DNA from 2 places in the Agathobaculum sp. TL06 genome. Region 1 is predicted to be linked to the other one. Evidence: a T-box and tRNA genes for the amino acid it is inferred to sense, from the RefSeq annotation. Region 1 holds a T-box; the other holds one or more tRNA genes.

The links. The T-box of region 1 lies ahead of pheS (phenylalanine--tRNA ligase subunit alpha). A T-box ahead of a tRNA ligase gene usually reads a tRNA of that ligase, here a tRNA-Phe.
Region 2: it has a tRNA-Phe gene. The T-box ahead of pheS (phenylalanine--tRNA ligase subunit alpha) is inferred to sense a tRNA for this amino acid. The anticodon was not compared.

Annotation. Positions count from the first base shown of each region.
Region 1 covers NZ_BAAGGY010000018.1:20,642-30,591, forward strand. Annotated here, with positions in the region: gene ACYQ3S_RS11455 (ATP-dependent helicase) at 1-971, shown strand, start outside; gene ACYQ3S_RS11460 (sigma-70 family RNA polymerase sigma factor) at 1,078-1,785, opposite strand; gene spoIIAB (anti-sigma F factor) at 1,782-2,219, opposite strand; gene ACYQ3S_RS11470 (anti-sigma factor antagonist) at 2,221-2,538, opposite strand; gene ACYQ3S_RS11475 (bifunctional folylpolyglutamate synthase/dihydrofolate synthase) at 2,620-3,924, opposite strand; gene ACYQ3S_RS11480 (hypothetical protein) at 3,939-4,376, opposite strand; gene ACYQ3S_RS11485 (valine--tRNA ligase) at 4,474-7,095, opposite strand; T-box leader at 7,148-7,361, opposite strand; T-box leader at 7,504-7,743, shown strand; gene pheS (phenylalanine--tRNA ligase subunit alpha) at 7,810-8,829, shown strand; gene pheT (phenylalanine--tRNA ligase subunit beta) at 8,946-9,950, shown strand, end outside.
Region 2 covers NZ_BAAGGY010000006.1:58,761-68,710, forward strand. Annotated here, with positions in the region: gene ACYQ3S_RS04925 (PD-(D/E)XK nuclease family protein) at 1-1,640, opposite strand, end outside; tRNA gene ACYQ3S_RS04930 (tRNA-Phe) at 1,774-1,849, shown strand; tRNA gene ACYQ3S_RS04935 (tRNA-Gly) at 2,000-2,075, shown strand; gene ACYQ3S_RS04940 (sortase) at 2,174-2,824, shown strand; gene ACYQ3S_RS04945 (tRNA threonylcarbamoyladenosine dehydratase) at 2,924-3,634, shown strand; gene ACYQ3S_RS04950 (S-layer homology domain-containing protein) at 3,682-5,319, opposite strand; gene ACYQ3S_RS04955 (hypothetical protein) at 5,336-6,175, opposite strand; gene nifJ (pyruvate:ferredoxin (flavodoxin) oxidoreductase) at 6,257-9,817, opposite strand.

The DNA of each region.
Region 1 (9,950 bases):
TTGAAACGGCATCACAGCTCGCTGTGGAAAACGGCGTGACACTGTACGAAACGGTGTGCCATGCGTCGGACTATCCCGCCCTGTCGCGCGGCGCGGCGGCGATGGAAAAATTCGGTGAGATGATGGAAAACCTGCGGAAGCAGAAGGAGTTCCTCTCCCTTTCCGAGCTGTACGACGGGCTGCTCGACCAGACCGGCTACCTCGCCGCGCTGGAAGCCAAGGGCGGCGCGGAGGAGCAGGGCCGTATCGAGCATATCGAAGAGCTTAAATCCTACATCGTCAGCTATGAAAACGACCATGACGACGCTTCCCTGGCGGGCTTCCTTGAGGAAATGGCGCTGTACACAGACGCCGACCAGTCCGGCGAGGAGGAGGACGCGGTCCTGATGATGACCATGCACTCGGCCAAGGGGCTGGAATTTCCGGTCGTATTCCTCGCGGGCATGGAGGACGGCCTGTTTCCCGGCTTCCGCGCAATGGAGCGCGACGAGGATATGGAGGAGGAGCGCCGCCTGTGCTATGTCGCGGTGACGCGCGCCAAGGAGCAGTTATACCTGACCTGTGCCGAACGGCGCATGCTGTACGGCCGCACTCAATACGCGCATCCCTCCCGCTTTATCGACGAGATGCCGCGCGAGCTGCTCGACAGCAACATCGTGGAGCGCCGCATGTTCCAGCAGGCCACCCAGCCCGACCCTGGGCTGTCCCGCGCGCAGGTCGCGCGGGCGCGTTATGTTTCCCCTGCCGCGGCCGCCCCCTCCTTTGCCGCTCCCGCGGCACAGCCGGCCGGCTCCCCCCTGCCCGATTTCTCCGCCGGCTGCCGCGTGCGCCACAAGGCATTCGGCGATGGGATGGTCGTTTCGGTCAAGCCCATGGGCGGCGACGCGCTGCTCGAAATCGCCTTCGACCAGAAAGGCACCAAGCGGTTAATGGCAAAATCGGCCGCGCAGTTTATGCAGAAGCTGGATTAGGCCGCCCGCTCTTTTGACAGCCTGCCTATGGTCGGACGCTCTTCCTGCCGCCGTTTTCCCCACCATAGAAACAGCAAGGCGGGCTGTCCCTCAACGGACAGCCCGCCTATTCCATCAGCTTTTCCCGCAGCGCCTGGATCGCGCGTTTTTCAATGCGCGACACCTGCACCTGCGATACGCCGATAATCCTAGACACCTGCTGCTGGGTCAGGTCGCGCGAGAAACGCAGCGCCAACACCTGCCGGTCGCGCTCCGGCAGCGTCCGCAGCGCCTCGCCCAGGGACAAATACAGGCAGGCGCGCTCCTCCATGCCCTCGTCGCCTACAATATCGCCCAGCCGCCCGCCGCCGGACAGCTCGCGTTCAAAGGAGTCCACGGCTACGTCCGCCTGCTCGCACGCGGCAATCTCTTCCACGGTCAAACCGGCGGCTTCCGCCAGCTCGGACACGGTTGGCGAACGACCGGTTCTGCTTTCCAGCTCGCTTTGGATGCGCCGCACCCGCACCGACCGCTCCTTGACCGCCCTGCTGACCTTGACCGCGCCGTCGTCCCGCAGGAAGCGCCGGATCTCGCCCGCGATCTTGGGTACCGCATAGGTGGAAAACTCGTTGCCCAGCGCTGGGTCAAAGCCGCGAACCGCCTTGATAAAGCCCACGCAGGCGAGCTGGTACAGATCGTCCGGTTCGGCGCCGCGCCCATAGTAACGCCGCGCAATCGACCAGATCAGCCCGCTGTTTTCCTCGATCAGCCGCGCTTCCGCGCCGCGGTCGCCCGCGGCGGCCTGTTCCAGCAGGCCGCGCATGCCGGTCGTCACGCGCCGCGCTCCTTAAGTACCTTAACCATGGTCACCATCGTCCCCTTGCCGGGCGTGGAGCGCACGCGCAGCTTGTCCGTAAAGGTTTCCATGATGGTGAAGCCCATGCCGCTGCGCGTATCGTCGCCGGTCGTGAACATGGGCTGGCGCGCCTGCTCAACGTTCTCTATGCCGCGTCCGGCGTCCTTTACCTTGAGCTCCAGCACCCGCCCTTCCAGCAGGCGCACCGCGACCGTGATAAAGCCGGCCTTATCCGCGTAGCCGTGTACGATCGCGTTTGTGACCGCCTCGCTCACCACGGTTTTGATATCGCCCAGCTCCTCCATCGTGGGATCGAGCTGCGCCACGAACGCGCCTACCGACTGCCGCGCGAACGCCTCATTGACCGAGCGGCTTTCAAATTTCAGGCTCATTTTGTTAACGACAGCGCGCATCTTATTCCCCCCTCTCAAAAATCATAACCTGCGGCAGTCCCGCGGCCTCGAACACGCGCATGGGCTGCGGCGGCGCGCCCCGCACGATAAATTCATAGCCGCTGCGCGCGCAGGTACGGTGCAGGTGCAGCACGACCGCCAATCCCGAACTGTCCATGAACGTCAGTCCGGACAGGTTGAGGATCAGCTTTTCGCAGGGGTAAAGCACAAGCAGGTCCTCTGCCTGCTCGATGGCCGCGCGCGCCGCATGGTGGTCCAGCTCGCCGGAAAGCGAGATCATCAGCGTACCGTCCCGCTCGGCCTGTGTGATATGCAGCATATATGTTCACCTCGTTTGTTCTCCCAAAAAGAAAAAGGCCTGTACCCTTGTACAAGCCTTATATTACCAATATTTAACTGTTTATTCTGCCGTTTTTTGTCGTGTCCGCAGGATTTTTTCGGCCTCTCCAACCAGAAACAGCGAGCCGCACACCAGGATGCAGTCCTCGTGCGAGGCATTCCCCAGCGCCGCGGCCAGCGCACGCTCTACCGTATGGCAGTCATACACCTCGGCGCAGTCCTGCTCCGCCAGCGCGGCGACCGTCTGTTCATTCAGGGAACGGTCCTCCGCATCCGGCGCGCAGGCATAGAACACGTCCGCGCGCCGCGCCATCCGCCGCACGCAGACCTCGTACTCCTTATCCCGCACCATGCCCATGACCACATGCAGGCGGCGCATTTTGAGCAGCTCGTCCACCGTGCGGCAGAGCGCCTCTATCCCCGCCTCGTTATGCGCCCCGTCGAGCAGGACGAGCGGCTGGTCCACCACGCGCTCCAGGCGGCCCGGCATGCGCGCCCGCGCCAGACCGCGCACCGCGGCCTCCGCCGGTATCTCCCACCCGCGCTCCCGCAGAGCGTCCACCGTGCGCAGCGCGGTCATCGCGTTCTGCAGCTGGTGGCGGCCGGGCATGGCGACAGTGTAGCCCTGCCCCCGGCAGACAAAGGCCGAACCGTCGATGCCGCAGCGCAGCAGGCGGCATTCGCGCTCCCCCTCATACCACACCGCACCCAGCGCTTCGCACGCATGGCGGACCACGACCCGCGCTTCCTCCGGCTGGCCGTCCGCACACACCACAGCGGACGCCGGCTTGATGATCGCGGCCTTTTCCCCCGCGATCTCGGCCACCGTATCGCCCAGCACCGCCATGTGGTCGCGGGAAATCGGAGTGATGACGCTGACCTCGGTGGTCCGCACCACATTGGTCGCGTCGCACCGGCCGCCCAGTCCGGTTTCCAGCACTACAATGTCGCAGCCCTGTTCCGCAAAATACCGGAACGCCAGCGCGGTGGTAAACTCAAATTCCCCAATCGTCTCCCCAGCCGGCAGGGACAGGCCTTTCGCCGCAGCCGCCACCTTTCCGGACAGCCGTGTGAGGTCGCCGTCCGATATCAGCGCGCCGTTTACGCGGATGCGCTCATGGAACTGCACCAGATACGGCGAGGTATACAGCCCCACCCGATAGCCCGCAGCCTGCAGGACCGACGCGGTCATGCACGCGGTCGAGCCCTTGCCGTTCGTACCCGCGATATGGACGAAGCGCAGCCCGTCCTGCGGGTCCCCCAGCGCCGCGCACAGCGCGCAGATGCGGTGCAGCCCCGGCCTGCCGGTAAAGCGGCCGAGGGAGTGGATGTAGTCAATTGCTGTTTTCAATATTATGGTATCCATACAAGACCTCTTTTTTATTCCTCGATTTTGCAGATACGCGCTGTCCACGAGGATATGCGCCTGCCGTTTCGGAACGACACCCCAACGTTTTCATACGTCTGCCCGTCGAGCTGGCGCAGCGTTTCCGTACCGCTGTATCCGCCCTCCGCAGAGCGGTACATCGATACGATGCACGGCCCGACGATCTCAAAAGTGCCGCGCAGCGTCCCCAGCGCGGGGTTGTACGATTCCCAGCAAAGCGTATCCGGCGTTTCCGTATGCGCGATGCGGTAGCTGTTGGAAAACCGAACCGGCGGGTCGGACTGTACGGTGAGCGTGCCTGTCAGCGTCCATTCGGATGCCGTGCGCCGCATCTGCACCTCTCCCGTTAACGGGAACGACCGCCCCTCCGCATCATAATAGGCGCCGCCGGCTGTCCATACTGCGGTTTGTGAAAAATAAGTATGCTCCATGCCTTTGTCTCCGGACTCCGTTTTATTCAGTATTATAACACACTTTTACAAAAAGAAAAGGAGGAAGCGCGGCTTCCTCCTTTTTCCCCTGTTTGTTTTATCCCAGCGCGGCGATGGACTCTTCAAGTTTTGCGAGGTGCTCGCGCAGCTTTTCCGCCTTCTCCCGCTCGACCGCGACGACCTTTTCCGGCGCCTTTTGGGTAAAGCTCGGGTTATCCAGCTTTTTCATCACAAACGCGATGTCGTCCTCGACCTTGGCCTTCTCCTTTTCGAGACGCGCGCGCTCGGCGGCGAAATCGATCAGGTCGCCCATCGGCATATAGAGCTGCGCGTCGCCCGTGACGACGCTTGCCATTTTGGCCGCGTCCGCGGGTACCGCATCCACCAGCTCGATCGCGGAAGCATAGGCCAGCTTGGGGAAGAAGCCCGCGCCGGCGGCGAAGGTATCGCGCTTCTCGGTCAGGATCAGCACCTTGGCCTTTTTGGAGGGCGGCACGTTCATCTCGCTGCGGCGGTTGCGGATCGCGCGCACCGCGTCCATCAGGGTCTCCATCTGCGCTTCCTCCGCGGCAAAGCGCAGCGTTTCGTCATACTGCGGCCACTGGGACACCATCACCGACGGCCCCTCGTGCGGCAGCGCCTGCCAGATGGTTTCGGTGATGAACGGCATGAACGGATGCAGCAGCTGCATCGCGCCCGACAGCACATAGCACAGCACCTGCTGCACCTTCTCGTCGCCCGCCTGCAGGCGGGTCTTGGCGATCTCGATATACCAGTCGCAGAAGTTGTCCCAGATAAAGTCGTTCAGCTTCGCGGCGGCCAGACCCAGCTCGTACTGGTCGATGTTGCGGGTGACCTCGGCCACCAGCGTGTTGTATTTGGAAACGATCCACTTGTCCTCAAGCGCGAGGTCGGCGGGCAGCGACGCCGCCCTGTCCCTGTCGATCGTCAGGTTCATCTGGATGAAGCGAGACGCGTTCCAGATCTTGTTGCAGAAGTTGCGGCTCGCCTCGACGCGCTCGGTCGAGAAGCGCATGTCGTTTCCGGGGCTGTTGCCGGTCGCGAGCGTGAAGCGCAGCGCATCCGCGCCGTACTGGTCGATGACCTCCAGCGGGTCGATGCCGTTGCCCAGCGATTTGGACATCTTGCGCCCCTGCGCATCGCGCACCAGACCGTGAATATACACAGTCTCGAACGGCGTCTCGCCCATATGCTCGACGCCCGAAAAGATCATGCGGGCCACCCAGAAGAAGATGATATCGTACCCCGTGACCAGCGTGGAGGTCGGGTAGAAGTAGTCAAGCTCCGGCGTCTTTTCCGGCCAGCCGAGCGTGGAGAACGGCCACAGTGCGGACGAGAACCAGGTATCCAGCACATCCTCCTCCTGGCGGACATTTTTGCTGCCGCACTTCGGGCAGACGTGGATGTCTTCCTTGGAGACGGTCATTTCGCCGCAGTCGTCGCAGTAAAACGCCGGAATGCGGTGGCCCCACCAGAGCTGACGCGAGATGCACCAGTCATGCACGTTCTCCATCCAGCGCAGGTAGGTCTTGGCGAAGCGGTCCGGCACGAATTTAGTCTTGCCCTCGTGTACCACGTCCATCGCGGGCTTTGCCAGCGGCGCCATCTTGACGAACCACTGGGCCGAGGTCATCGGCTCAACGGTCGTGCCGCAGCGGTAGCAGGTGCCGACGTTGTGCTCGTGGTCCTCGGTCTTGACGAGATAGCCGCCATCTTCCAAATCCTTAATAACCGCCTTGCGGCACTCGTAGCGGTCCATGCCCTCATACTTGCCGCCGTTTTCGTTGACGGTCGCGTCCTCGTTGAACACAAGGATCTGCTCGAGGTCGTGGCGCTGGCCCATCTCGAAGTCGTTCGGGTCGTGGCAGGGCGTGACCTTGACGCAGCCCGTGCCGAATTCCATATCGACATACTCATCCCCGAAGATCGGGATTTCGCGGTTCATGATGGGCAGGATGCAGGTCTTGCCGATCAAATGCTGATAGCGCTCGTCGTTCGGGTTGACGGCTACGCCGGTGTCGCCCATAAAGGTCTCCGGACGGGTGGTGGCAACCACCAGGTCGCCCGAGCCGTCCGCCAGCGGGTAACGGATGTGCCACAGCTTGCCCGGCTGGGTTTCGTACTCAACCTCGGCGTCCGAAAGCGCGGTCGCACAGTGCGGACACCAGTTGATGATGCGGTGTCCCTTGTAGATCAGGCCCTTGTCATACAGGTTGACGAACACCTCGCGCACGGCCTTGGAGCAGCCCTCGTCCATAGTGAAGCGCTCGCGTTCCCAGTCGCAGGAGGAGCCGAGCTTTTTGAGCTGGCTGATGATGCGGTTGCCGTACTGGTGCTTCCAGTCCCACACGCGTTCGAGGAACTTCTCACGGCCGAGGTCATAGCGGGTCTTGCCCTCCTCCTTGCGGAGCGTCTCCTCCACCTTGATCTGGGTGGCGATGCCCGCATGGTCGGTGCCGGGCATCCACAGCGCCTCATAGCCCTGCATGCGCTTGGTGCGGATGAGGATGTCCTGCAGCGTTTCATCGAACGCATGGCCCATGTGGAGCTGGCCGGTCACGTTCGGGGGCGGGATAACGATGGTGTAGGGTTTCTTGTCCGGATTGACCTCGGCGTGGAAAAAGCCGGAATCGTTCCAGAAGCTGTACAGCTTGTCCTCGACCGATTTCGGGTCGTAGGTCTTTGGCAGTTCGCTCATTGGTCTGTCTCCTTTTCGGTTTGATTGCGGAAAACAAAAAAGCACGCTGTCCGTACAGGACGAAGCGTGCTCCGTGGTACCACCTGAATTCGCGGCAATGCCGCCGCGCACTCGTTTGCCCGTAACGTGGGCGGGACGGGACAGCCTACTGGCATTCGGCCTCCTGCTCCAAAGCGACTTTCTTCCCTCCGCCCAAGGGCTTGCACCAACCGCCCTCTCTCTGCAGCGCGCGAAGCGGGAATACTCCTCTTTTTCATCGCATTTTGCATATTAACTTTAATAGTATATCCAAAAACCGCGGATTTGTCAAGCGATGCGGCACACCCTCTTTCCCGTCTGTCAAAAAAACCGTGTCTTCCGCTTGCAATTCCCCGAAAGATGTGGTTTAATATTACTGTCTATGAATACCAAACTGCGATGAACAGGGAAAGTAACGCCATTCCCCTCTTTTCAGAGAAGGCGGCCTTTGGCTGCAAGCCGCCCAAAGAGGCATGACGCGAAGTTCCCCTGCGAGCACCGGCGCTGAACGGCTTTTCCAGTAGGCGCAGGCGGGTTGACGCCCCGTTACCGGCGTTCAATGAGCGCCCGGCTCCGGCTGGGAATCAGGGTGGTACCACGGAAGCTGCTTTTACGCCTTTCGTCCCTAATCCATGGGACGAAAGGCTTTTATTTTGTCCCAAACGCTGATTTTTCATATAAAAAGGAGAGGCAACCATGAAAGAAAAGCTGCAAGGCATCCTGCAGTCCGCAAAGGAACAGCTTGCCGCCGCCGCGGACCCGCGCGCACTTGACGAGGCGCGCGTCAAGTTCCTTGGCAAAAAAGGAGAGCTGACCGCGCTCCTCAAGGGTATGAAGGACGTTGCCGCGGAGGAGCGCCCGGCCGTAGGCCAGCTCATCAACGACGTGCGCGCCGAGATCGAAACCATCATCGAAAAGCAGAAGCAGGTCATTGAGCAGGCCGCGCTCGCGCACAAGCTGGAAGCCGAAACGATCGACGTGACCCTGCCGGGCGAGGAAGTCGTGATCGGCAAAAAGCATCCGCTCAACATCGTGCTGGACGAGTTCAAGGAAATTTTCCTCGGCCTGGGCTTCTCGATCGCGGAGGGTCCGGAGGTCGAGCTTGACCACTACAATTTCGAAGCACTCAACATCCCCAAGGACCATCCCGCGCGCGACACGCAGGACACCTTCTATATCTCGGACAACGTGGTGCTGCGCACGCAGACCTCCCCGATGCAGGTGCGCACGATGGAGAAGAAAAAGCCGCCCATCCGCATCATCGCGCCCGGCCGTGTGTACCGCTCGGACGCGGTGGACGCGACCCACTCCCCGCTGTTCCACCAGATCGAGGGCCTGGTCGTCGATAAGGGCATCCGCATGTCCGACCTCAAGGGCATCCTCGAACTGTTCGCCAAAAAGCTGTACGGCGAGGACACGGTCGTCCGCTTCCGTCCGCACCACTTCCCGTTCACCGAGCCGTCGGCGGAAATGGACATCCAGTGCTACCGCTGCCACGGCGAAGGCTGCCCGCTCTGCAAGGGCGAGGGCTGGATCGAGATCCTCGGCTGCGGCATGGTACACCCCAAGGTGCTTGAGATGAGCGGCATCGATCCGGAGGAATACTCGGGCTACGCGTTCGGCATCGGCCTGGAGCGCATGGTCATGGGCCGCTTCAAGATCGACGACATCCGCCTGTTCTATGAGAACGACGTGCGGTTTTTGGAGCAATTTTGATATACTCGATCGAATCTACAGTTTCGATCGAAAAGTAAAATGCGCGCCTGACGGCGCAAACGCGCTACATTGCGCGGTACCCTTACTTTCAAATAATAAAGGAGCGCTTATCTGTTATGAAACTGCCGCTTTCCTGGCTTTCGGATTATACCGATATTTCCGGCGTCACGCCCAAGGAGTATGACGCACGGCTTACCATGTCCGGCTCCAAGGTCGAGGAGGTCTGCTACCTCGGCGCGGAGATCGAAAACGTCGTGACCGGCAAGGTGCTGTCGGTCGTCGACCATCCGGATTCCGACCATCTCAAAATCTGCCAGATTGACGTGGGGCAGGGCGAGCCTGTCCAGATCGTCACCGGCGCGCCCAACGTGACCCCCGATTCGGTGGGCGAGGTCTGTCCGGTCGCACTGCACAAGTCCACCCTGCCCGGCGGGGTCAAGATCACCAAAGGCAAGCTGCGCGGCGAGGTCTCCAACGGCATGATGTGCTCGTTCCAGGAGCTGGGCCTGACCCACGGCTGCGTACCCTATGCGTGCGAGAACGGCATCCTGTTCCTGCCCGCGGGTACTCCGGTGGGCGAGGATATCAAAAAGGTGCTCGGCCTGGACGAATATGTCGCGGATTTTGAGATCACCTCCAACCGTCCGGACTGTCTGAGCGTTATCGGCCTGGCGCGCGAGACCGCCGCGACCTTTGACCGCCCGTTCGCAGTCAAGCCCCCCCTGGTCAAGGGCGTGGGCGACGATATCAACAAGTATATGTCGGTCGAGGTCAAGGACCCCGACCTGTGTCCGCGCTACACCGCGCGTCTGGTGCGCAATATCAAGATCGAGCCGTCGCCCGCGTGGATGCGCGAGCGCCTGCACGCCTGCGGTGTGCGCCCGATCAACAACATCGTCGATATCACCAACTACGTCATGCTCGAGTACGGCCAGCCCATGCACGCGTTCGACTATTCCTGCCTGTCGGACGGCAAGATCGTCGTGCGCCGCGCGCGTAACGGCGAGTCCATCCAGACCCTGGACGGCCAGGACCACGACCTGACCGACAAAATGCTCGCCATCTGCGACAACGACAAGCCGGTCGCGGTCGCGGGCGTGATGGGCGGCGCGAACTCCGAG
Region 2 (9,950 bases), on a different contig from region 1:
ACGTCGTATTCGCCCAGCACCAGACGGAACAGCTTCGCAAACCGTTCCGCCGTCAGCGGCGTATCCCCGCATACCCATGCGAACTGCTCCATGGCGGACACCAGAATCTCCCACAGCTGGCGGTACTCATCCGCAAGCTGCAGGCGTCCGGCCGCCTCGTGCGCGGCCGCGCGATCGGCCATGCGCCGCGGCGCGTCCACCGCGAGCAGGAAGTCGTACAGCGCACGCACACAGCCAGACGCCGGCTGCTCCCCTTTCAGCCTTTCGCGCAGCGCGGAAAACGGGCCGATCAAGCGCGCGCGCAGCGCGTTCAGCTCCGCAAGCTGCGCCCGCGCGCGGTCGTCGAACGGCTGACCGTACCCGTCCGGATGCTCGGTCCATTCCCGCTCCCACGCGCCGCCGCGGATATTCCAGGTCAGCGCGTAATTCTCCAGCTTGTCCGACTCCTCGCGCGTCAGGTGCATCAAGCCGGTTTTGAGACAGCCGAACAGGTCCTCGTATTTGAAATAGGACTGCGCCGCGTTCAGCGCGCCCGTGACCAGCGCCATCGGCGGGCGGGAGAGCAGGTCGGGCTTTTCCGCCAGGAACACCGGCACGTCATATCGCGCCATCGCCATGGCGAGGAACGCGCTGTACGGCTCGATGTCGCGCGCGGCCACCACGAAATCGCGGTAGCGCGCGCCCTCATCGCGCACCTTGCGCCGGATATAGGCCGCCGCGTGCTCGCACTCGTCAAACGGCGACGCGGCGGCGTACAGGCGCACCCCTTCGCACGCCTCCTGCGGAACGCGCACGGGCAGCAGGCCTTGCGCCTCCACCGCCGCCAGGCCCGCCGGCCGCGCAACCCTGCTTGCGCCAAGCTCGATGCGCTCCGCTTTCCGGTTATGCCGCTTTGCCATGCGCTCCAGGGTCTTGACCGTTTTGCAGCCCGTGACGAATATTTCCGGATACGCCATATCGCAGGCGACCGCGGCCGCCAGCGGCACGCCCGCCGCCAGCATGGCATCGACCACGGCCAGCTCCTGCGGCGTAAAGCCCAGAAAGCCGTCCAGATACACCGCCGCGCCGTCCAGCACATGACTTTCCGCAAGCCGGTCGCGCAGATGGGTCAGCCGGTCGCGCGGGTCGGGCAGGGATTCGTCGCACAGGCGCTCATACGCGGTCAATAACTGCGCCAGGTCGGACAGCTTCGCTGCAAGCGCCGTGTCCCCGCACGTCTCCGCGGCGGCGAACAGCGCCTCCGGCGCGACCGCACAGGTCTTGCACTCGTCCACCAGCCCCAGCGCCTCGCCGAGCAGCTCGGGCTTGTCCGCCAGGCCGCCCCATACGGACAGCCCGCCCTGAACACGGCGCGCGGCCTCCTGCAGAGTGAGGAGCTGTCCGGCCGGCGTCAACATCTGCTGCGCCAGCCCGCCGACCTCGGAAAACACCCGATCAGCCAGGCGGGAGAACGTCAGCACCTCTGCGGTGCGCGCGCCCCGATTGTCCGTCGCCGTGGCGAGCGACCGCTCCATCCGGTGTGAGTTCAGCTCCGGCACAAGCAAGATCTGCCGTCCCTCGCCGCTTTCACAGCGGGCGGCGATCTCCCGCAGGATCGCCGTTGTTTTGCCGCTGCCCGCGCGGCCGGTCCAAATGCGCATGGCACTCTCCCCTTCCATTGCTTTTTATCATACCATGAACCCGAACATGCGCGCAAGCTCCCCACAGAAAAGGAAAATTTATGGTTGACTTTTCCGCAAAAATCGACTATACTTAACAGGCACGTTGCGAAACGCCTCTGTAGCTCAGTCGGTAGAGCAGGGGACTGAAAATCCCCGTGTCGGTGGTTCGATTCCGCCCGGAGGCACCACTTTTTGATAAGCGCCATGTGGCGCTTATCAAAAACAATCCCGCTGACGAGGGAATCGAAAGGCGGCACTTGAAAACAATCCGGTGGATTGTTTTAACCGCCGTGGCTTTGCCGCAGCAAAGCGATTCCGCCCGGAGGCACCATTTATATGCGGCTGTAGCTCATCTGGTAGAGCGCCACCTTGCCAAGGTGGAGGTAGCGAGTTCGAGCCTCGTCAGCCGCTCCATCCAAAAACCTGTCCCGCGGACAGGTTTTTTTCAGTTTTTCCGCATGGCGGTTGACAACGCGCCGCCGTTCAGTATACTCTCTTATTAGGTGATTTGCATGGAACGTAAAACAAAGACAACCATCGAACGCGGCCTGTTGATCTCGGGTATCGCGATCGCGGCCTTCGGCCTGCTGACCGAGGGCATCAACTATCCCTGGGGTACGCTGGTCGGTAAAGAGACGATCGCGGCGGACCCCGCGCCGGTTTCCGAGCAATGGATTGAGCAGAGCATCCCCGACGAGGAGGAGCTGGTCTACCTGACCGACTGCGACGCCTACGGCACGGCTACCGCTCCGGAAGAGGCGCTGCAGGTCGGCGTGATTAAGCTGCCCAAGCTCGGCACTGCCGACAATGTGGTCGAAGGCACTGAGCTGAAAGACCTCGCGCTCGGCGCGGGGCATCTCGCGGGAAGCGCGCTGCCCGGTGCGCCCGGCAACTGCGTGATCGCGGGCGACCGCTCCGACGCTCTGATGCGTCATCTGGAATTGCTCGGCGAAGGGGATACCATCCTGCTCGCCGACCAGGACACGCAATATACCTATACGGTATTCCAGGCGGTAACGGTCGAGCCTACCGAGGTCTGGGTGACCGAGCCTGTCGAGGGGCGCGAGGCCGTGCTCACCCTGTTTACCGGCACGCCGTCCGGTTCGCTCAAGCAGCGGCTGGTCGTCCAGGCGGAGCTGACCGCCTCCGAACCGCGCAGCTGATCTGTCCGTCCCGCACCGAGGCCGCCCAGAGGGTCTCGGTGCGTTTCATTTTCACCGGCGCGTTCTGTGCCGCCGCGTGGCTGTTTACGAGGTTTCTTTATGTTGCATGAATTTTCCCGCGCTGAGCTGCTGCTCGGCGCACAGGCCATCCAGACGCTCGCCGCGTCCCATGTCGCCGTGTTCGGCGTAGGCGGTGTCGGCTCGTTCGCGTGTGAAGCGCTCGCGCGCGCCGGCGTAGGCGAGATGACGCTGATCGACAACGATACGGTCGCGCTCACCAACCGCAACCGCCAGCTTATCGCGCTTGCGTCCACGTCCGGCCAGCCGAAGGTGGACGCGATGCGCGCGCGCATCGCGGATATCAACCCGCGCTGCACCGTCCATGCGCTCCGCATGTTCTACACGCCGGACAGCGCGCTCGACCTCACCCGTTTCGACTATGTGATCGACGCGATCGACACCGTGACCGCCAAGCTGCATCTGATCGCCGCATGCGACCGGCTGGGCGTGCCGCTGATTTGCTCCATGGGGACAGGCAACAAGCTCGATCCCACGCGGTTTGAAGTCGCGGATATTTACAAGACCTCGGTCTGCCCGCTCGCGCGGGTCATCCGGCTGGAATGCAAAAAACGCCGCATCAAGCGCCTGAAGGTCGTCTACTCCAGGGAGGAACCGCGCACGCCCCTGCCCTCGGCCGAGCAGAAAGGCACCGCCGGGCGCGCCGTACCCGGCAGCGTTTCCTTTGTGCCGCCGGTAGCGGGCATGATCCTCGCGGGCGAGTGTATCAAGGATCTGACGGGCGTGCGGTAAAACGCGGAACAGGAGCAGCGCTTGCTGCTCCTGTTTCGCGTTTTGGTTTATTCGGCCGGCTCTCCGGTCGGAAGGAAGAGCGCGGTCTGCTGAGCGGTTTCAAGCGCCTTCCCCCTGATACGGACACATCCGTCTGCAAAGTCCACTTCCCCGACTGCGAACGGCGCTTCGATCGTGCCGAGCGTATCCCCAAAGCGGTCGAAGCAGGCAACGGTCTGCGCGCCGGTCTGCAGGGCATACACCCCCGCGCCGTCGGTCGCCAGCGGCCCCGGCCGCTGGTTGACGGAAACCGTAAACAGCGTTTGGGGATTTCCGTACTCCGTGCAGCGGATATAGGTGTACTCAGTGTCCGACAGCCAGCAGGCATAAAGGTCCTGCCCCGCCTCGATCATCGCGTTGGCATAGGTTTCGCTCAAGCGGCGGCCGGAAAAGTCATACAGCGTATAGTACCCGCTGTCCTGCGCGATATAAGTATCGCTCCATCGGTTCAGGAGCATCGGCGTTTCGCTCACCGTTCCCATCCTGCCATCGGTAATCAGGCAGTATGCCCCGTCGCGCTCTATCACAAAGCGGTCTCCGATCCCGCCGTACACCTGCACCTGATCGAGCGAAATATTCATGCGCCAGAGGCGCTCCCCCTTATGGTTGATCGCACACACGGCATCCCCCTCGCGGATCACGGCCCTGCCGTCCGCCCAATCGGTCACCGGCTGATAGGTTTCCGTACTGTAGGTACCGTTCGCATACAGGATGCGGCTGTCCGCCGTGTCTTCGCCTATCGAGTACGCCCATGCCAGGCCCGACTGTGCATCCACGGTGTCAGCCTGATAATCCGCCAATGTGTCGCCGGTTCTCAGGTTGTATAACGCGCACGCAAATCCGCTTTCCGCATCCGGCTGCCAGTGCAGGCTTGCCCATTCGCCTAACAGCTTGGCATCATAAAAATAGCCGTCTGTATCCGCAAAATCGGTCAGCAGGCGGTTGCCGGCCGCATCCTCGATATGTACGCGGCCCACCCCCGCGCCGGAATAGTCCACCACGACACGGTATGCTTCCCCCTGCTCTTTCGGAATCTCGGCCGCATACTGCGCATCATATATGCGCAGCATGGTTGCGATCGACTGCTCGCGGGTATACTCATCCGCCGGCTCAAACGCATTGTCTCCCGTCCCCGTCATGATGCCGTGGCAGTAGACCCAGTTGATATCATTGCGCGCCCACGAGGCGATATCCGCGCCATCCGCAAACACATGCGGCAGACGGCCTTGCACGCTGCCGTCGTAATCCGCCCGCAGCGCGCCCAGCCGGTGCAGCATACTGGCCGCCTCCTGCCTCTGAAGCGGCCGGTTCGGCTCGAACTTTCCGCCGCCCACTCCATTGACGATGCCGACCGACGCGCACAGCAGCACATCCCCATCCTTACAGTCCGTGAACAATACGGTATCCTTTTCCGCTTTGCCCAGCAGCCCTTCGGTTTCCCATGAACGGTAAACCGCCGCCGCCAGCGCGCAAAACTCCGCCCGTGTCGCCGCCCGTTCATAGGCGCTGTCCAGCTTTTCCGGCACCAGCCCCGCCTCGCGCGCGGTCTGCACCGCTTCCTGCGCCCAGTCGCTCGGCTGGTCCGCGGCTCCCGCCGGAACCGCCAGCATGCAGGCCGTCAGCACGGCTGCTATCCATCTTTTCATCGTTCCATCCTCCTTTTTATTCGGTACGCTGTCTGGTAATCTCGCGGTAAACGCTCTCGGCACGATAGGTTTCCGCCCCATCCTCCGCATAGACGCTTTCGGTGATCGTGCGCCCCTGTGCGTCATAGCAAAAGCGGACGGTTTGGCCGCCGCCGTGCCTTACGGCGGTCCGCTCCGCATCATGATAGGTCCAGCTCCACTGTTTGTCGATCGGCGGCTCTCCGACAATGCCGCCCTGAGCGGACAGCAGATTGCCGCGGCTGTCGTACCGGTAAACGATTCGGGTGGACGCCGCGCGATCCGCGCCGCCCGAGGTATAAACCGCCGTATCGCCCTCCCGCTCCCACAGGCTCCATTCGATCAGGTTGCCCTGCGGGCCGAACCATTCGGTCCGGTACGGTTCGGTCTGATCCGCCTGATAGGACAGCACCGCAGTCCGGCCATCGTCCAGCTCGACCCTGGTATCGCGCCCCGCCTGGTCCGTTGTCACGCGCAGCCAGCCGTACGCCGCCGCGCCCTTGGTCCATTCCGTCCGGACCGCGCCATCATAGGTGAAGTCGGTCAGGCGCGGAACCCAGTCGCCCTTGTCCCAGACAATACTCCGGCACAGCCGTCCCTGCGCGTCATAGCACCGGATGACAAGGGATGCCTCCGCTTGCACGCCCTGCCGGTGCCGAACGCTCGTTTCCTGCTCATACCGCGCGGCGGGTACGATATACGGCAGCAGCCGCCAGCTTTCCGCGTCCGGCGCCACATAACGCAGGCCGCGCAGCGCCAGCGCGCCGAATGTCAGCCCATACACCGCCGCAGCCGCCAGCAGCAGACCGCACAGGCGCCTGAAGATCCCCCGCTTCATACCGCTCCCTCCTTTTTCCTATTGTAACACAAAAGCCCCCGCGGATAAATATCCGCGGGGGCTTTGTCATTCTTTTGTAGCTTACGCTTCCGGAGCATACAGGTCCTGCAGGCGCTTGAGGTGTGCATAGCGCTTGGTGGACTCGACCTCGGATTCGGAGAACAGCTTCTCGGCGCGATCCGGGAACGAACGGGTCAGCGCGGAGTAGCGCGCTTCGTTCATCATGAACTTGCGGTAGTCCTCGGTCTTGGGCTCCTTGGACTCCAGGATGAACGGGTTCTTGCCCTCTTCCGCCAGCTGCGGGTTGAAGCGGAACAGGTTCCAGTAGCCGCAGTCGACAGCCTTCTTCATCTCGGCCTGGCAGTTGGTCATGCCGCCCTTGATGGAGTGCATCTCGCACGGGGCGTAGCCGATGATGAGGGACGGTCCCGGGTAGGCTTCCGCTTCCGCAATCGCCTTGAGGGTCTGGTTCATGTTCGCGCCCATAGCGATCTGGGCAACGTATACATAGCCGTAACTCATTGCGATCTCGGCGAGGCTCTTCTTCTTGGTGGTCTTGCCGGACGCCGCGAACTGCGCAACCGCGCCGATGTTGGTCGCCTTGGAGGCCTGACCGCCGGTGTTGGAGTAAACCTCGGTATCGAATACCATGACGTTTACATCCTGGCCGGAAGCGAGGACATGATCCAGGCCGCCGAAGCCGATATCATAAGCCCAGCCGTCGCCGCCGAAGATCCAGACGGACTTCTTGGCCAGGTATTCCTTATGCGCAACGATTTCCTTGCAGGCGTCGCAGCCGGCAGCCGCGCCCTGCTCAAGCACAGCGGCCAGAGCCTTGGCCGGCTCCGCGTTGGCAGCGCCGTTGTCCTTGGTTTCCAGGAACTTGGCGATCGCGTCCTTGGTCTCGGCCGGAGTCGCGTCCGCCGCAGCCATCTCTTCGAGCTTGGAGATCAGGCGCTCACGGATGGCGAGCTGGCCATAGTACATGCCGAGGCCGTGCTCCGCGTTGTCCTCGAACAGGCTGTTCGCCCAGGCCGGACCGTGGCCGTTCGCGTCGACGGTGTACGGGCTGGTAGCAGCCGGACCGCCCCAGATGGACGAGCATCCAGTAGCGTTGGAGATATACATACGGTCGCCGCAGACCTGGGTGATCAGGCGGGCGTAAGAGGTCTCGGCGCAGCCTGCGCACGAGCCGGAGAACTCAAGCAGCGGCTTCTTGAACTGGCTGTCCTTGACGGAAGCAGTCGAGATCATATCGGCCTTCTCGGCAACCTTGGCTACGCAGTAATCGAACGCATCCTGCTGGGCAGCTTCCTGCTCCTGCGGAACCATGGTGAGCGACTTGGTCGGGCATACGCCTACGCACACGCCGCAGCCCATGCAGTCGAGCGGGGAAACGGCCATCGTGTACTTGTACACGCCCTTGCCCTTACCGGCCTTGATGTCCACGATCTTGGCGGAAGCCGGAGCGGCGGCAGCCTCTTCCTCGGTCAGCGCGAACGGACGGATGGTGGCGTGCGGGCAGACATAAGCGCACTGGTTGCACTGTACGCAGGTCTCGGCGTTCCAGGTCGGAACGGTAACGGCTACGCCGCGCTTCTCATAAGCGGCAGCGCCATGCTCGAACGAACCGTCAACATGCTCGCCGGCGAAAGCGGATACCGGCAGGGAGTCGCCGTCCATGCGGCCGATGGGCTCCATAACGTCCTTGACCATCTTGACGACTTCCGGACGGCCCTGCAGGTCGCGGTTGTCCGCTTCGTCCGCAGCATTCGCCCAGGACGCCGGAATCTCAACCTTGTGGAACGCGGTCGCGCCAACGTCGATCGCCTTGTGGTTCATATCGACGATATCCTGGCCTTTCTTCAGGTAGGACTTGGTAGCGGCATCCTTCATGTAGCCGATCGCTTCTTCCTGCGGCATAACCTTGGCCAGCGTGAAGAACGCAGACTGCAGGATGGTGTTGGTGCGCTTGCCCATGCCGATCTCAATCGCCTTGTCGATCGCGTTGATCGTGTAAAGCTGGATGTTGTTGGCAGCGATATAGCGCTTGGCAACAGCCGGCATGTGGTGGTCAAGCTCTTCGTCGGTCCACTGGCAGTTGATCATGAAGATACCGCCCGGCTTAACGTCGCGGACCATCGGGAAGCCCTTAACGATATAGGAGGGATTATGGCAGGCAACAAAGTCCGCCTTGTTGATATAGTAAGGAGACTTGATCGGCTTGTCGCCAAAGCGCAGGTGCGAAATGGTCACGCCGCCGGTCTTCTTGGAGTCGTACTGGAAGTACGCCTGAACATACTTGTCGGTATGGTCGCCGATGATCTTGATGGAGTTCTTGTTCGCGCCGACCGTGCCGTCGCCGCCGAGACCCCAGAACTTGCACTCGATGGTGCCTTCCGCCGCGGTGTTCGGCGCCGGCTTCTCCTCGAGGGACAGGTAGGTGACGTCGTCGGTGATGCCGATGGTGAACTGGGGCTTGGGCTCGGCCTTGGTCAGCTCCTCATATACGGCAAAGACGGACGCCGGAGGCGTGTCCTTGGAGCCGAGGCCGTAGCGGCCGCCGATAACGACCTTATCGGTGATGCCGGCGTTCGCCAGCGCGGTGACGACATCGAGGTAGAGCGGCTCGCCCTGCGCGCCGGGCTCCTTGGTGCGGTCGAGGACAGCGATCTTCTTGGCGGTAGCCGGAATCGCGGCCAGCAGCTTGTCCGCACGCCACGGACGGTACAGACGGACCTTGACAAGACCGACCTTTTCGCCGTGCGCGTTCAGGTAATCGATTACTTCCTCCGCCACGTCGCAGATCGAGCCCATCGCGATAATCACGCGGTCAGCGTCGGCAGCGCCGTAGTAGTTGAACAGCTGATAGTCGGTGCCGAGCTTGGCGTTGACCTTGCCCATGTACTCCTCTACGATCTCCGGAACAGCGTCGTAGAACTTGTTGCAGGCCTCGCGGTGCTGGAAGAATACGTCGCCGTTCTCGTGCGAGCCGCGCATCATCGCATGCTCCGGATTGAGGGCGCGCTTGCGGAACGCCTCGACAGCGTCCATGTCGCACATTTCCTTCAGGTCCTCGTAGTCCCAAACCTCGATCTTCTGGATCTCGTGGGAGGTGCGGAAGCCGTCGAAGAAGTTGATGAACGGAACGCGGGACTTGATGGTCGCCAGGTGCGCGACCGCGCCCAGATCCATCACTTCCTGCGGGTTGGTTTCAGCCAGCATGGCGAAACCGGTCTGGCGGCAGGCCATAACGTCGGAATGGTCGCCAAAGATGTTCAGCGCATGGGACGCAACCGTACGCGCCGAAACATGGAAGACACAGGGAAGCAGCTCGCCCGCGATCTTGTACATATTCGGGATCATCAGCAGCAGGCCCTGGGACGCGGTGTAGGTGGTGGTCAGCGCACCGGCCGCAAGGGAGCCGTGTACCGTACCCGCAGCACCCGCCTCGGACTGCATTTCGATCACCTTGACGGTTGTACCGAAAATGTTCTTCTGACCCGCGGCTGCCCACTGGTCAACGCTGTCTGCCATGGGGCTGGACGGGGTGATCGGATAGATACCCGCGACCTCGGTAAACGCATACGACACGTGCGCGGCCGCAGTGTTACCGTCCATGGACTTCATCTTTCTTGCCATGTTTATATCCTCCTATTCAGTTATAACATGCTGAAGGGGTGAAAAAGGACCTTTCCGCACCAGTTTTGCGCCGAAAAAGCGATCTTCACCAACCGTATTTATTTTAGCACTCCTCCCTCAAATTGTAAACACC